One region of the Anaerobacillus alkaliphilus genome, then DNA from elsewhere that is predicted to be linked to it. Evidence: riboswitches for the same ligand, from Rfam matches in the RefSeq annotation. Region 1 holds a riboswitch; the other holds the start of a gene.
The links. A riboswitch is a leader RNA that binds a small molecule or an ion and turns the genes downstream of it on or off. The one in region 1 is predicted to bind cyclic di-GMP.

Region 1 (7,819 bases):
GTTTTCAGCAGCACTGTTTTCATTAAGTAAAAATTCTTTGAATTTAAATACAAATGTGTTGGCAAATACATTTGTTGGTAGCAATAAAGCTGTTGCAATTACAGTTGATAGTAGTAGTGTGATAATATGTTTTTTCTTCATGTTCAATTGTTCATCCTCTCATGCCTTATTGTAGTTTATCTCTTATATCGACATATTTTGCTATATTGTTAAGGGGTATTTAATAAATTAATAGAAAAGGCAAGCTATGAACATCACAGCTTGCCTATTTTTTAGTCTAAAGTAATTGTTCCTAGTGAGGAGGCTAGGCCATTAATAGTTGCATTAATACCGTCGGCAATTGATAACACAAATACTCGGTAAGTAATGTTACTCGTTATTAGATTACCTCTAACATCGGTGGTAGCAGCATCTAAAGTTACCACATGATTACCTCCAGTTTTATTTACTCTCGTAAAATATTCTTTAGGTACTAGATTGGCAGCAGCTAAGGTAAAGGTACTTGCCTCAGCCTCTGGGACAACCAATATGGCATAGTAAGCAATGCTAGCTTCATTTGTTGGTTTCGTAAAACCTATTCTCATATCTCGGCCATTGCCGTTGTTAGCAATATCTGATGCTGTAATGTTAGAAACGCTTCCAGCAAAAGGGTTCGATAAGGTTATGTTTAATGAAGGGTTTGATAATGCATTAGAAGATGCTGCATTAGATACACTCATCACATATACCTTGTATTCAATATCCGGCTTTATTAAGTCACCTTGAACATCTCGTGCGGTTGGACTTAATCGATGCACGATGTTACTACCTGTTTTTGCAACTGGTGTATAATTGCCAGCTGTTACTGCATTCGCTTGAGCTAAATTAAATGCTTGGTGCGATTTTACTACCATAATTCGATATTCGGCGATGGAAGCCTCATTTCCTACTCTTACGAACCGAACTTCTAGATCACTACCGTCTGCAGCGTTAGCTATATCGTGCGCTGTTACACTAATGACTGCTTGAGCACTTGAATTAACTCTTAAAGTAATAGCTGCTGAAGCTCCAGACAATGAGTTGTTCTTACTGTTACCTCCATTAGAGACAGAGAGAACATAAACACGGTATTCTACCCCTTCACGAATGAGTGCCCCAAATGCATCTCTCGTACTAGCCGTTAGTGTCCTTGATAGATTAGCTCCGGTTTTTGGAACAACCGTGTAATTAGATGGTGGGACATTATTGGCATCAGTTAATGAAAATCCACCTGCTTGAGCTGATTTTACAATCATAATCCGATATTCTGATAGAACAGATTCGTCAGTAATTCGATTAAATGTTACCTGTAAATCTCGTCCATCTCCATGGTCACTTATATCGTACGCTCGTATGCTTGTTGCTGACGCAGGTCTGAAATTATCCGTTAACGAGATCGTTTGTGAAGGCGACGAAAGCGAGTTTGTAAACCCGTTGGCAGGACCACCTACTGATAACACAAATAATCGATAATTTAGATTTGAACGTACCAAATTTCCGTTAACATCTCTAGTCGTTGATGCTAGAGTTACTGTACGATCCTGACCCGTTTTTGAAACAGTTGTATAGTTAGAACTGGAAACGCTGTTGGCTTTTTGTAATGTAAAACTATTAACTTCATTGGCGGGAACAACCATCACCCGATAATTAGCGACGCGTATTTCTTGACTCGGAATTTTAAAGGTGACTTCAAGATCACGACCATCACCATGGTCAGATATGTCTCTTGCAACAACATTTGTAGCTCTAATATCGTTAGGCCTGCTGGCTGGCGTTATTTGAGCAGATGGCGCAGATAAAGAACTTCCGAAACCTGTGCTAGCATTACCGATAGCTAGGATGTACACACGGTATGTCGTTCCATTTTGGATAACTCGCCCTTTATAGTCTCGAGTACTCGTGAGATTTTGAACGAGATTTGCCCCTGTTTTAAAGATCGTTGTGTAATTTCCACTTGTTACTTCTTTTGCTGCAGACAAGTCAAATTGACTTATTTCACTATTAGGGACGACAATGGCACGGTAATACAAGAGATGATTTTCATCTGCAAGTCTATTAAAGCTTACTTCAAGGTCTCGACCATCCCCGTAGTCATAAACATCTCTAACTGTTACGTTAGTGACTGCTGCTACTCGGTTTGGTAGTGTGAGTGTGACAGGAGTGCTTTTTGCTAAGTGGTGTTGTGGGCTAGCTCCATTCCCAACCTGTAAAACAAACACTGTATAATTAATATCATTTTCTACGAATGCACCATCCGTATCTCGGGTTGACGAAGTTAATACCTGGCGAATGTCCTGACCGGATTTCGTAATTACTGTATAGTTACTTGGCGAAATACTTAACGCAGTGTTTAAGTTGAAATTTGTTGCTTGGGAGGTTTTCACCACCATGACTCGGTACTCACTTACTGGTGCTTCGTTTTCCGCTCTTTTAAAGCTAACCTCTAAATCGCGGCCGTCACCAAAGTTTTCCACATCTCTTGCTGCTACTCCAGACATTGGGCTCTGAGCTCTTGTTACTCGAACTTCTCTTTTCGCTGCATCATAGAAAACGCGGTCACCTAAAGCTTCACTTACAAAACGAACCGGCACTAAAGTTCTACCATTTATAACCTGAGAAGGGACATCCAAGGTCACCTGTTTGTTGTTAACGATTGCTTGGTTAAATCCTATGTAAAGGATAATTCTCGTATCACCTCTTGTGGCGGTGATCTTCCTTGTGCCTTCCTCATATACGACTTTGGCATTAAGTGATTCAAATATAGCCCTTAATGGAACCAACGTTCTACCATTTCTAACGATTGGTGGTTGGTCTGTCTGAATTTCTACTCCGTTAACAAACACCTTGATGGTGCTACTGTTCGCAAATGCAAGATTAGGAAATCCTGATGAAAAGAGTAAGATAAGTAACAAAGATGTAATGATATTTTTTTTCACTGTATTATTTTCCTCCTACCATTTTTTGCTCTTATATAATATTTCGACAAATGCGCGTAATTGTTAACACTAAAATTTAATTATAGGAGATTTTTAACTAGAGTTACTGCTTCTAGCAGATAATTAACATATGTTTGAAGTTACATTAAAAAAACCAATGGAATTTTAAGTCCATCGGTTATGATTTCTATTAAGAGTAATTGATCTCTTCTATATGTAACAACAATCTCTCTATTTCTTTTACTAAGTCTTTTGACGTTAGTGTATGGTTGCTATCACCTAATTTTTGTATCTCTTTAAGGATTGACAGCAGTTTCTCTTGACTAATCTGTGCTCCCATTATGACCCCCCTATTAATATATGAATAGTATATTACAAGAATTGGCATTTTTCCAATATATTTTTGCTAGATTTTGTCGGTAATGGTAAAAAAGTCTTATATATTTTATGGGATAGTAGACAGGAAATTAGATATATTGGCTTACTATATTTTTATCATCATCAAGTATAATAAAAAATAAAGGTTCATATTACATAATTACGTACGAAAGGGCAACCTCATTGAAAGATGTTGGTACGCAAAACTATAGGGGCTAAGTCATTCGTTGATATGCCAGCCAGATACCGAAATTTCTACCTTCGACGTGTTAATTTAAATTAAGGAGGAGTTTGTAATGATGAATTTTTTAGCCAAAAGATGGCACAAGTGTTTAATGAATTATAATTATATTCTTTATAAGGATTGCCTTAATCCTGAAATGAAAGAGCGTTTTTTTGAAAGGGCTTTTTTTCACAAGGAGAAGTCAAGTTATTAATACAGAAAAAGACTGTCGCTTCAGAAACTAGCGACAGTCTTTTTCTGTATTTTAGATCGAATTTTCTGGCATTTAAATTCCCAGTTAATAATCGCAACCAACATTTAACAGTTGATAAGTCATCTAGTATATATAAAAATATAGTAAGGAGGTGTTTTTGGTGGGTAAATTTGTAACTTTTGGGTCATTATTGTTGTTCATAATGATAGGTTTTCAAACACAAACGGCATCAGCAAACACAATTCAAGTATTTGTAGATGGTAAGAAAATTCATTTTTCAGATATGATGCCAATCATTGAAAATGGTAGAGTGTTAGTTCCCCTACGTGCGGTTCAGGAAGGATTTGGTTCAAATATTAACTGGGACCAACAAACGAGAATGATTACTAGTGTTAAAGATAAAGGATCTCAACAAACTAAGTTGATCTATCAAATTGATTCTCCATATGTGCTTCAACATTATCAAAATGGAAATCAGCAACAGCAGATGGTTGAAAAAATTGATGTGCCAGCAAAACTAGTACAAAACAGGACGATGGTCCCACTTCGTTCAACAACAGAGTCAATGGGTTACTCCGTTCAATGGTCTCAAAAGGATTGGACTGTAACCATAAAATCAAATCCTTCAATAAAACCTATAGCAGGCGATTTGCAGTATCCAGTTTCTGGTGAGTCTGAAAAATTAGTAGAGATGGAGTTTGATATTTTCTTCTTAACGAATGCAGAAAGAGTAAAACATGGAGTTAAGCCTCTAATCCTAGATTTAGAAGTAAATCAAGTAGCTAGGAAAAAATCACAGGATATGCATGATCAACGTTATTTTGCCCATCGTTCACCTGTATATGGTTCACCATTTGATATGTTAACTCATTTTGGTATTACTTATCGAAGTGCTGGAGAAAACATCGCAGCTGGATATCAAAGTGCCCAAGCTGTTGTCACAGGCTGGATGAACAGTGAAGGTCATCGGAAGAACATTCTTAACTCCCGATTTGAGCGAATTGGAGTCGGTTATTATTATGGTGCTAACGAATACCGATCATACTATACACAGATGTTTTTAACGAAATAAGTAATGGAAAACGGTCCTTTTGGGACCGTTTTTAAGTGAAATCACTCGAAAATATGGTTTACAGTCTAAACTCGGTGATTTATAGTCAGAAAATCAAATTTACAGTCCAAACAGACTATTTTACAGTCCAAATCAAATGTTTTATGAGCGAAGAAGCAAATTATACTTGGGTAGGTATTCTCGCGGAAAGGGATATTTGACAGGTCTAATCAACCTTAATCTATTGAGAGATGACAATTTTACGGAATTAAAAGTGAGCTGATATCATTAATTCGGGCTTAGTCAAAACCACTTCACACTTTGTTCACTGTTTCACAATACAATGTTCACATGTGGGACGGTCGCGACGACCTTGAGCATTATATACTATGAGTGAAGATAGTTAGTGATCACAAACACACTGATCGAAACAAGAAACACGCACCATCTCGATCGCTCACTATCTCAAATCAAAACGATGAGGAGATGATCGATTATGGTCATGAATTTTTTAAGAAACAATAAAGTAGCAGCAGGGATTTTAACTTTCTTACGTGTATACCTTGGATGGAAATGGTTAACTGGGGGCTGGGGCAAAATTACTGGCGAACCGTTCAGTGCAGCAGGTTATTTAAATAACGCAGTGGCAAATCCAGTTGTCAGTCACGGCGAAGTAGTTTACCCAAATTACGTAGCATTCTTAGAAAAGTTTGCTATTCCGGGTGCAGATGTCTTTAGCTTTATGGTTGCCTGGGGTGAGTTATTAGTAGGACTTGGATTAATTCTTGGAGTATTAACAACTTATGCAGCATTTTTCGGCGTAGTGATGAATTTTAGCTTCATGTTCGCAGGAACTATTTCAACTAATCCTTGGATGATTTTAATTGCCTTCTTCATTCTAGCTGCTGGTTACAATGCAGGTCGCATCGGTGGAGATCGTTGGGTAATGCCTTATCTAAAAGGTTTGATTTTCAAAAATAATACTCCTAATAAGATAGCAGCGTAATGTCGTTGCTTTGAGGGCACGAGTCGATTTAGTGAACTCGTGCCTTTCGTGTAAGTTGCTCCTATAAAAATTGAGTTTGGAGGAGAGGTTATGGTTGAAAATCAAACTACAGAAGACAAAATCCTATCAGCAGCGATTGATCTAATGGAACAAAAGGGCTATAAGGCAGTAACGATTAAGGAAATTGCTCAAGTAGCCGGTTTTAGTGAAATGACTTTATTTCGAAGATTTGGCTCGAAAAAAGCGATTTTAGATGCTGCGGTTGAGAAGTACTCGTACAATTATTGTATGAAACAGATTTTTGAGGAACAGATCACTTACGATATTGAACATGACTTAGCATTGATTGCTAGAACCTATCAAAAATATATGAACCGAAACAGAAAGATTGTGATGCTTGCATTTCAAGAGCGACATTTCCACCCGGAAATTGGTCAGAAAACTGCTGAAAATCCAAGACAATTAAAAGAGTATTTGCTGCGGTATTTAACAGAAATGAAGGAGCGGGGAAAAATAAATGGTACGAACCTAGAAGCTACGGCGATGACATTTCTCTGGATGAACCTTGGCTTTTTCATGGCACAATTTGTAGCGGGCAATGAAGTCTCGCCTGTTGGATTAGATGAGTTTATTGAAAGTAGTGTAAAACTATTTGTATCATAGAAGAAGGTGCAAGATTTGCAGGTGAACTGCAGGGTCTTGCACCTTTTACTATATTTAGGAAATGAAAAATAAGTCGATCTATGAGACAATTAGTAAATTAACCGTCTGAAAATAGGAGTTAGTATCGTATAGATAGGTGTTTTAGAGGTAGGTGTGAATTTTGTATTGTCATAAATGTGGAGCAAGTATACATAAAGAAAGTCGGTACTGTTCGAACTGTGGAGTTAAACTGGGTGGGAATCGCGTGTCAAAACGATTTTGGCTCGTGCCAACTATGACCCTTTTTACTGCTATTGTGGTACTTGGAAGTTTCTTTTTCTATGAGTCGACGGTTAATAGTGAAGTTGAGCAGTTGGTTAGGGAAGGGGAAGCTCTGGCACTTGAAGGAGAGCTCGAGCAAGCAAAAGCAACATTTGAAGAAGTGCTCGTGAAGCGACCTAATCATACTGCAGCGGCTTTTAACTTAGAAGTTGTTGAACGCGGTTTAGAGTATATGGCTCTGTTAAACGGAGAGGATCTTGATAAATTAGAGTATGAATTAGCACAGGAAGAAGGCCCTTTTTTTGAAATGATCAAAGAGCAATACCGGCTAGTCGTTGCAACACTATCCATTCAATCCGAAGCGCAAACGATGGAGGATTTGGTTGAGTTATATGAGAAGACCTGGGAGTCAAGTAACGAAGAAACGATTCAACTTGTCGAGGTTATTAAAGAGAAGATTGTTGATCTAGCTATCGTTCAGGGGCTTGGGTTTTTAGAGAAAAATCAGTTTACGGAAGCTGAAGTGGAATTTAATTTAGGGTTGACCTATGATCCAAAAAACTCAGAGCTATTAAACTATTTGGAAAAAGTGAAGACGGCACGGATTGATTTTGAAGAAGAAGAGCAAAACCGTATAGAGAGGGCAATGTCTCGAGCGGCAGAAGAAGACAATTTTAACTGGACAGAAGCAGGTAAGCCGTTAGGAATTTATTTTTCCTATGATGAAGAGAAGTTAGTTGTTTCGGGAGAAGTTAAAAATGTGGGGACGCGGCCGATAAGCGAGATTGACATTCACTATAAAGTTCTCGGCGAAGACGGTAGGGAGCTGACCATGAGTTTCACGAACGTCACGCCCTTTGTACTTATGCCTAATGAGAGGGGTAGGTTTGAGGAGACTCTAGTAATCTCTGAAATGGTCGGGGCTGTTGAAATTGTTGATTGTTTTTGGACGGTGGAATAGGGAGGCGTACGTATGAATAAGCACTGGAGTATAGTACTGACGTTGCTGATTGTAGTTGGTGCTGCGATCACGTGTTGGTATCTCGACAAGAATTTTAGCATCTACTCA
Region 2 (7,819 bases), on a different contig from region 1:
CGTTGTAGGAGAAATTCTTGTAATTAGATTTTCTATGTAGGCAGATTGCCTACTCTCTGGATGTCTTTGTGAATTTAAAAATTCTATCACCTGTTCAGCAGTCATAATACCAAACCCATGACCAAAGAACGTTCCATCGCTCAACACGACAGCGTTTAGTCCTCGATACCATGGTGCATACGGATGATATTCAGGATTATTAAAATACACAACATCTCCTGGCACATAATTGTCTGCATTAAAGTAGTGATATTCTAAGTCAGGATCTGTATGCCAACTGTATAAATAGATATTTTGAAAATTATAATCGAAACGTTCTCTCCCGATACTTTTTAAGATGGCCTGATAATAGATAATGATGATTGCCGTTGCGCACTCAAATCCATACAGTTGCCCGTTTCGATTAATATCTAAAATCGCATCAGATGGTCGCACACCTTGCCGCAACAAAAATCCTCCAGCACTCGTCAAATTCCAGTATGTAGGATTACAACGAGCATTTTCAAAAATCGTAAATGCCGCATGACTCTCACTCATCTCCTTAGCGCTTTCCATGATATTTTTTCTAAGGTTAATTTCAAATCTAAGCTCATTCATGGAAAGATAGGTAAACAATTCAGGAGAATCATGCATTTGTTGAATGATTACTCCTTCTACCTCGCCAAAGTCCATCGTACTTTCTAGTGAAAACGGCCTGCCAGCTACTTGTATCATGTCATTCCCCATTTCCTTTAATTCGAAGATGGCTTCTTCGACAAATATGTTCCCTAACGCTTTGGCAACTATATTTAAATTTATATGTTAAAGAGGTGGATTACTTGCTAATGAGTTTTACTGAAAGAGCATGGGATGAACTGTCCCCATGCTTCCAAGATTTTTCGAGATGTACAGTGACATAAATTAAATTGTCAACTAAATTCATTCTACAAATACCGGGGAGTGACAGCGTATAATGCTTTAAAGGTCAAGTAGATCTTTTCCCCTTAAAGAGGCGGACTTAAATAAGCCTTCGTTTTCCATTTTTTTCAAGACTCAACTATCACAGAATTATATCATAGAATGTCTCTAGAACGTGAAAGGATCTTGCATTTTCATCCTATAGGGATACCACCTAGTTATTTAAGCTTTGTCTTCACGTATTATTCGTATTTATAGGACAAGATCCATAACGCTGTCACGCGAGGTCAATATTGCCTCAGGCACAAAATTCGATGTGATCTGACGTCCTAGGGACACTCTATTTATCAATGTTTCTTACTATATTTACTTACACTTTGGTTGTAATCTATACTGCAAAGTATCTTGTGTAAAAGCGTTTAACATGTTGGGCTTTAAGTTTCTTGGTCAATTCAGCTAGTAAAGTATAATCTGCTTCTTCTGATTGATACATTGTTTGTTTACGAATCATGGCAAAGGCTAAACGGATCATGCGATTTCCTAAGGCTATATACGCTTGTCTTGCATATTTGCCTCTATCTCTCATTTCTTGATATTGTTTCTTCATCTTTGGATTGTGCATGGCAAGTGACTTTCCTATTTGATACACACTATTTCTAAATGTACGCCTTCCTTCTCGAGAGATACAATGATAAGTCGGATTTCGACCGCCAGATTGCACTACAATAGGATTCGTGCCTGCCATTTTAATTAACTGTCCTGCATGGTCAAAATCCGATATATCACCCATTTCGCCATACAATTCCGCACCAGTCACTAGTCCAACTCCTGGTACAGTTAACAAGACAGCACCTTCTGTTTCAATGAATAAACTAGCAATCTTCTGTTCCATTTCATCAATCTGTTGATTTACTAGTTCCAGCCGATCTAGCTTATGAACAAGTAAAAAGTGATCAATTTCTAACTCTTCCTTTGGTCTTGAGATGGAATTACTTGCGAATTCTAAAAGTAATTGTATAGAAGAATCGCGTATCTTAAGGTTTTCTTTAATCGATATCTCTCTTAATCCATCAACACCTAGGTTAATGATATCGCTAGGGTGTATAAAATGACGCATCAAATAGCGGCCAGCCTTCCCAAAAAGTTTCTCAAAGGGTTGAACATGAACTCGTTTACCATCTCTCCATATACTCATTCCTTGAAATTCTCGAAATATATGATCAATATGAACTCTTATTTCGTTTTGGAGAGCTGTCTTTTCCTGGACGATTGTGCGTCGAGCTCTTGTGAGCTTTTGAAGCTCATGCACAGATCCTGAAGGTAGTTCACTACTTGTTCCACGACCGTTTATCACTGATTGTGTAATAGCTAATAGATCAAGGTTGTCAGTTTTAGAGCGGTTTAATAGTGCTTTTCTCTCTTCAGATGTAGTAGCTGCGTTTATTATTCGAACATAGTAACTATTCCCTTGCCAATGACGAACTAGGTCCTCATAATAGTGTCCCGTCGTTTCAATACCAATAACTATGGACTGTTTCCCAGTCTCTTGACTTACCTTTTCAATTTGACTGATGAGTTGATTATGACCAGTTAAAGAAGCATCAAACTCGAAGGGTTTCTTTAGGATCTCCCCATAAAAAGTACAAATCATAGCTTTATGCGTATATTTAGCAGCATCTACCGCTACTATTAAAATATTTTCCAAGCCAGCTGTTTGAAGAAACTTAGCCCATCGACTTCCCTTTTTTCCTTGAATATGGTTCAATAATGTGTATACCATCGTTTCATCTCCTTGTGGTGAGGGGTTTTGGAAGTTCTGTGATAGGTCCTTCCATTGTACATGAAAACGATGGTATTTTTTATTTAGCCCAACTATTTATTATACTAGGCACCAGATTTACCAGATCTATATCTCATTTTTAACATTTAGAATTTTCATAGCTTTTTCTCGATGATCTAATAAATCTAACCACCATGCACGAAACAATGCATGCTTTAAATTTTTTCTTGTTATATAACTCATAGGTTTATCCTGCTTTAAGTAAGTTCGAAGAACACGAGAATGGGGACAAATTGCCAGTGCAATTTCAATTAAAACCTCGTCTGGTTGACCTTCAAGGAGCGAACCAAACGATTTCTTAGGCTTACCATTTAAAAATTCTCGGATAGCTTTTGCTATTCGTAACTCAGCTATATTTCGAATTTGCGCAGCACGAGAACTGGAAATTCCAAATTGTTCTCCCATTTGATCAAGTGTTAACTTCTCACCTTTCAATCTATACTGAAAATCTAGTATCGTTTTTTCTCGTTCATTTAAACAGTCTCTATAATGAAGATAAACCTGAATAAACCTCTTGTATTCTTCTGAAGTTGGTTCCTTAAGAAAAGGGTAGTAAGGCTTTAATTTACCAATCTTAGGTTTATAAGATGGACCATAAATTGAACCTATCATATCTAAATAAAAAAGCATATCTTCTTTGGTAATCTCTATTTCCCCCATAAAAATACCACCTCTGCTTAAAAAGTATATTACGATATGCATAAATATTTTAGCATAGTTTATTTAATCTTCAGCCAACTTTCAAATCCCGCTGCCTTCACTTTCTTAAATACTATCGACTTATAGGAGAAGGCCCACCTGCATCACGTAAAATACAAAATGGCTTGAATATAATGCTTAAAGAGGAAGTTTCCTGCTTTACCTTCATTCTAAGCAAATCAGTAACTTCCCAAAATTTCATTCTCTATAACTGAGCATGTTCTCTTTTAACTTTTTATTCCGCTCATCCTCTTTCAACTTCGAGTTCCAGTATTCAACAAATGCTGTATAACCCTGCTTTTTCATAAAATAAGGCAAGAGTTGCTCACCACGGAGTTTGTATGACTGAATATTTGTCACACCATCCCGATAAGCCTTCTCCATTCGATGGTTGCCATCGATAATATTAAACTCGCCTGGCTGGACCTCCGCCTGAATGACCGGTTTATTTACATCAACTGTCGGCAAGTGTTCTTCATTTACAGATGCATGGTAATGAGTCTCGAACCAACTACCCACATCAATTGTTTCCTTCTCAACTTTTAGTGTTCCATCGTGAATATGTTCAGTTATCCTCGATATATTAAAATTAAAAATGCCGTTCGGAAAAAATTCATCACCTTCATAAGAAGGAAGCGGAGTATATTCTTCGTTTAATTTGATCTGTCTCTTATGTCTCATCTGAACCTTCCTTTTACTGAATTTTACTATAATATAAGAAACTTTCTCACACAGTTAAATCGGGTGTAGCGCATTTTTAAGTTTACTATAAAACGTAAATCATTTTTATATAAAGACAAATTTGTTAAGTTACCAGCGTATGCTACATAAAGGGAATTTTGGTCTTTGTTTCGTTACAGGTTAGTTTTCTGAACCACTACCTTATATGGCACAAATCAAATGAATGTAGGTCTACCTAACCACAAAAGTCGATATTGCATATAGGTAATTTTGCTTATATAATCAATTTAAGTAGTTATTCTCCAATAAGTAACATACATACAAAAATTGAAAAAGGCAAACCCATTGAAAAGTGGCGACGCAAAACTAAAGGGGCTAAGATCTGTTGATTAAGCCAGCCAGTTACCGATTATTTGATAGTTTTCTTGACTAATCGACTATTCGGTTAGTCTTTTTGCTTTTGGTAGAATTTCTATCCCGAACTATACTTATTTAAAAAAATCTAGGTTTTTTATATTAAATATTAACCTTTTAAACAATTACACTTGAAACAAGATTTTGTAAGTTTCCCCTTTTAAAATATATAAAGCTAATCCATAAGGAGTGATTGTTATGCCAGCTATTGCTAGTGTTGAAGAACTAAATCAGGCACACCTCCGGTTAAAAGGTATCCGAAATGAAAACCCTGACTTCTATGAAAAGCTACAGGACCTTTTTCATCGTGCAAACCATTTAAATATCAGACCTGGCTACATCTGTAGAACTATTACTGAAGATGATGTTGAGAAGTATCTACCAAACCATTTAACCAAACCAAAAATCCAGAGTTTTAACTTCCTTATATATCAGTTAAAACATCAATTTCGATTAGAATACAAAATGTTTTATGATTTTCTCATCGAACACCGATATGTTGGCTACGAGAATATTAGAAAATTACTTTTCGGAGTACCTCCGGAGTTAGTTAAAGACGGGTATTACCTATAATTTGATTACAATAGAAATAACCGCTAATCCATTAATCGTGGGAGCGGTTATTTCTATTTTGCTCAAGTTCTTGCCTTCTCTTTATCGACAAATTTCGGGTAGTGACAGGCACCTCCCTCCGCTCAAAGGGAATATTTGCTACTAAATTTACTGTACGAACATAGGTTGAACCGTCCCAATTCTATTACCCTAATAAAATATAATTATGATTACTCTGAGTGGAATAGAGTATCATCGATTTGGTAACATTGGGTATTTTGGGGTCCATATCGAATTGAAAATTTCTTTAATTTTGAAGAAAGTGATGGAGTCTGGAACAGTGTAACAAAAACAAACGGAAGAAGCTATTTTGGCTTACGTTAATAGATTGCGAGATATAGTCTGCTAACAACAGATTGGTGTTGACAGGAAATAATTTCTAGTAATAAGATTAATATGGTCTTTTATTAGATTAAAGAGATCAGGTAAATAAATATGAGCTTTGAGGAGAATTGCATGAGAAAGTATTTATATGGATTTTTAATAACTGTGATAATTTGTGGAGGTCTGGCTTTTCTAAGCCTAACCAACAATGAAGAAAAAGTAGCAACTGCTGCTACAATAATGGAAAGTAATCAGGTAGCTATATACAATGATTTACAGTCTGTTCGCTGGGCAGAGTCAAGTATTGTATCTTTAACGGAAAGAGGAACTATATCAGGAATTGGGGCGGGAGCATTTGGACCTACCCAAAAAATTACTAGAGCACAAGCTGCAACGTTATTAGTTAGAGAATTATATCCTCATTTATTAAATAACTCATCTGTAAAATATACGAGTGAGTTTAAGGATATCGGAAACAACCATTACTTTATTCGAGAAATATCTATCGCTAATGAAAAAGGTCTAATGTCAGGATATTCTGACGGGACATTCAGACCAAATCAGCCTATTAGTCGCACAGAAACTGCGGTAATTCTTGCTAGACCCTATATTAAACTTTCTGGAAGGAAAGAGGTTACATTTAAAGATTTACATGAAGCAAACTGGGCAAAAGGAAGTATTCGTCAATTAGCTTCTAATAACTTAATAGCTGGTTACTCTCCTGAAAGATTTGGGCCTAATCAAGCCGTTACAAGAGCGGAATTTGCTGTGTTTTTAAAGAGGGTTATAGATTTTAGTCCAATGCAATTTAACGGCGTTTTGTCAGGAACTGTACCTTATTCAGGAAACGTAGTTCATGTAACAACAGAAGAGGGCATCATTCCTGTAGAATTAGCTGGGTTTGAATACGCAAGTGTTGCTGATATGGAAGCCGGAATGACTGATATATTCGACAACTATATCCGAGAAAATTTCAAAAACAAAGCAGTAAGGGTCGAAATTGAGCCTTCTAAAAATGATTATAAATTGCATTATACGATTGGCTACATTTGGGTTAAAGAAGGCAACGAGGAAATCCTTTTAAATTTAGCTTTACTAAAAGCTGAAATTCCGACTCGGAGATCAAGGGAATTTTCATCAAGGTATAAATACTATGATTTAGTGACAAATTATAGGTAAAACAATTCGTATTATGTCTAGTACTGATAAGGAGAGTTAATCTGCTGCTGTACTATCATTTACCAATAAGAAAAAGTCCACAGAAGAACATTTCTTTTGTGGACTTTTTCTTATACCTGTCAGGAAAAGCAAGGGGACGGTTCCCCCTAAGCTTCCCCTACGCTTCCCATTATTTCGACAAATTCCGGGTGGTGACAGCGTATAATGCTTTAAAGGTCAAGTAGATCTTTTCCCCTTAAAGAGGCGGACTTAAATAAGCCTTCGTTTTCCATTTTTTTCAAGACTCAACTATCACAGAATTATATCATAGAATGTCTCTAGAACGTGAAAGGATCTTGCATTTTCATCCTATAGGGATACCACCTAGTTATTTAAGCTTTGTCTTCACGTATTATTCGTATTTATAGGACAAGATCCATAACGCTGTCACGCGAGGTCAATATTGCCTCAGGCACAAAATTCGATGTGATCTGACGTCCTAGGGACACTCTATTTATCAATGTTTCTTACTATATTTACTTACACTTTGGTTGTAATCTATACTGCAAAGTATCTTGTGTAAAAGCGTTTAACATGTTGGGCTTTAAGTTTCTTGGTCAATTCAGCTAGTAAAGTATAATCTGCTTCTTCTGATTGATACATTGTTTGTTTACGAATCATGGCAAAGGCTAAACGGATCATGCGATTTCCTAAGGCTATATACGCTTGTCTTGCATATTTGCCTCTATCTCTCATTTCTTGATATTGTTTCTTCATCTTTGGATTGTGCATGGCAAGTGACTTTCCTATTTGATACACACTATTTCTAAATGTACGCCTTCCTTCTCGAGAGATACAATGATAAGTCGGATTTCGACCGCCAGATTGCACTACAATAGGATTCGTGCCTGCCATTTTAATTAACTGTCCTGCATGGTCAAAATCCGATATATCACCCATTTCGCCATACAATTCCGCACCAGTCACTAGTCCAACTCCTGGTACAGTTAACAAGACAGCACCTTCTGTTTCAATGAATAAACTAGCAATCTTCTGTTCCATTTCATCAATCTGTTGATTTACTAGTTCCAGCCGATCTAGCTTATGAACAAGTAAAAAGTGATCAATTTCTAACTCTTCCTTTGGTCTTGAGATGGAATTACTTGCGAATTCTAAAAGTAATTGTATAGAAGA

Region 2: it holds a riboswitch for cyclic di-GMP, as region 1 does, so the genes downstream of both, DS745_RS07380 (hypothetical protein) here and DS745_RS25135 (stalk domain-containing protein) in region 1, are expected to answer to the same signal.

The regions. Positions count from the first base shown of each region.
Region 1 is NZ_QOUX01000032.1:23,137-30,955, forward strand. Features, by position in the region: gene DS745_RS09150 (hypothetical protein) at 1-141, opposite strand, end outside; gene DS745_RS09155 (copper amine oxidase N-terminal domain-containing protein) at 273-2,954, opposite strand; gene DS745_RS24550 (hypothetical protein) at 3,145-3,294, opposite strand; cyclic di-GMP riboswitch class I at 3,496-3,583, shown strand; gene DS745_RS25135 (stalk domain-containing protein) at 3,930-4,841, shown strand; gene DS745_RS09165 (DoxX family membrane protein) at 5,317-5,826, shown strand; gene DS745_RS09170 (TetR/AcrR family transcriptional regulator) at 5,917-6,489, shown strand; gene DS745_RS09175 (FxLYD domain-containing protein) at 6,734-7,711, shown strand; gene DS745_RS09180 (S1C family serine protease) at 7,724-7,819, shown strand, end outside.
Region 2 is NZ_QOUX01000026.1:75,039-82,857, forward strand. Features, by position in the region: gene DS745_RS07360 (protein-glutamine gamma-glutamyltransferase) at 1-714, opposite strand, end outside; gene DS745_RS07365 (IS110 family RNA-guided transposase) at 1,286-2,677, opposite strand; gene DS745_RS07370 (sigma factor-like helix-turn-helix DNA-binding protein) at 2,804-3,397, opposite strand; gene DS745_RS07375 (hypothetical protein) at 3,635-4,117, opposite strand; cyclic di-GMP riboswitch class I at 4,443-4,527, shown strand; gene DS745_RS07380 (hypothetical protein) at 4,730-5,104, shown strand; gene DS745_RS07385 (S-layer homology domain-containing protein) at 5,600-6,646, shown strand; gene DS745_RS07390 (IS110 family RNA-guided transposase) at 7,184-7,819, opposite strand, start outside.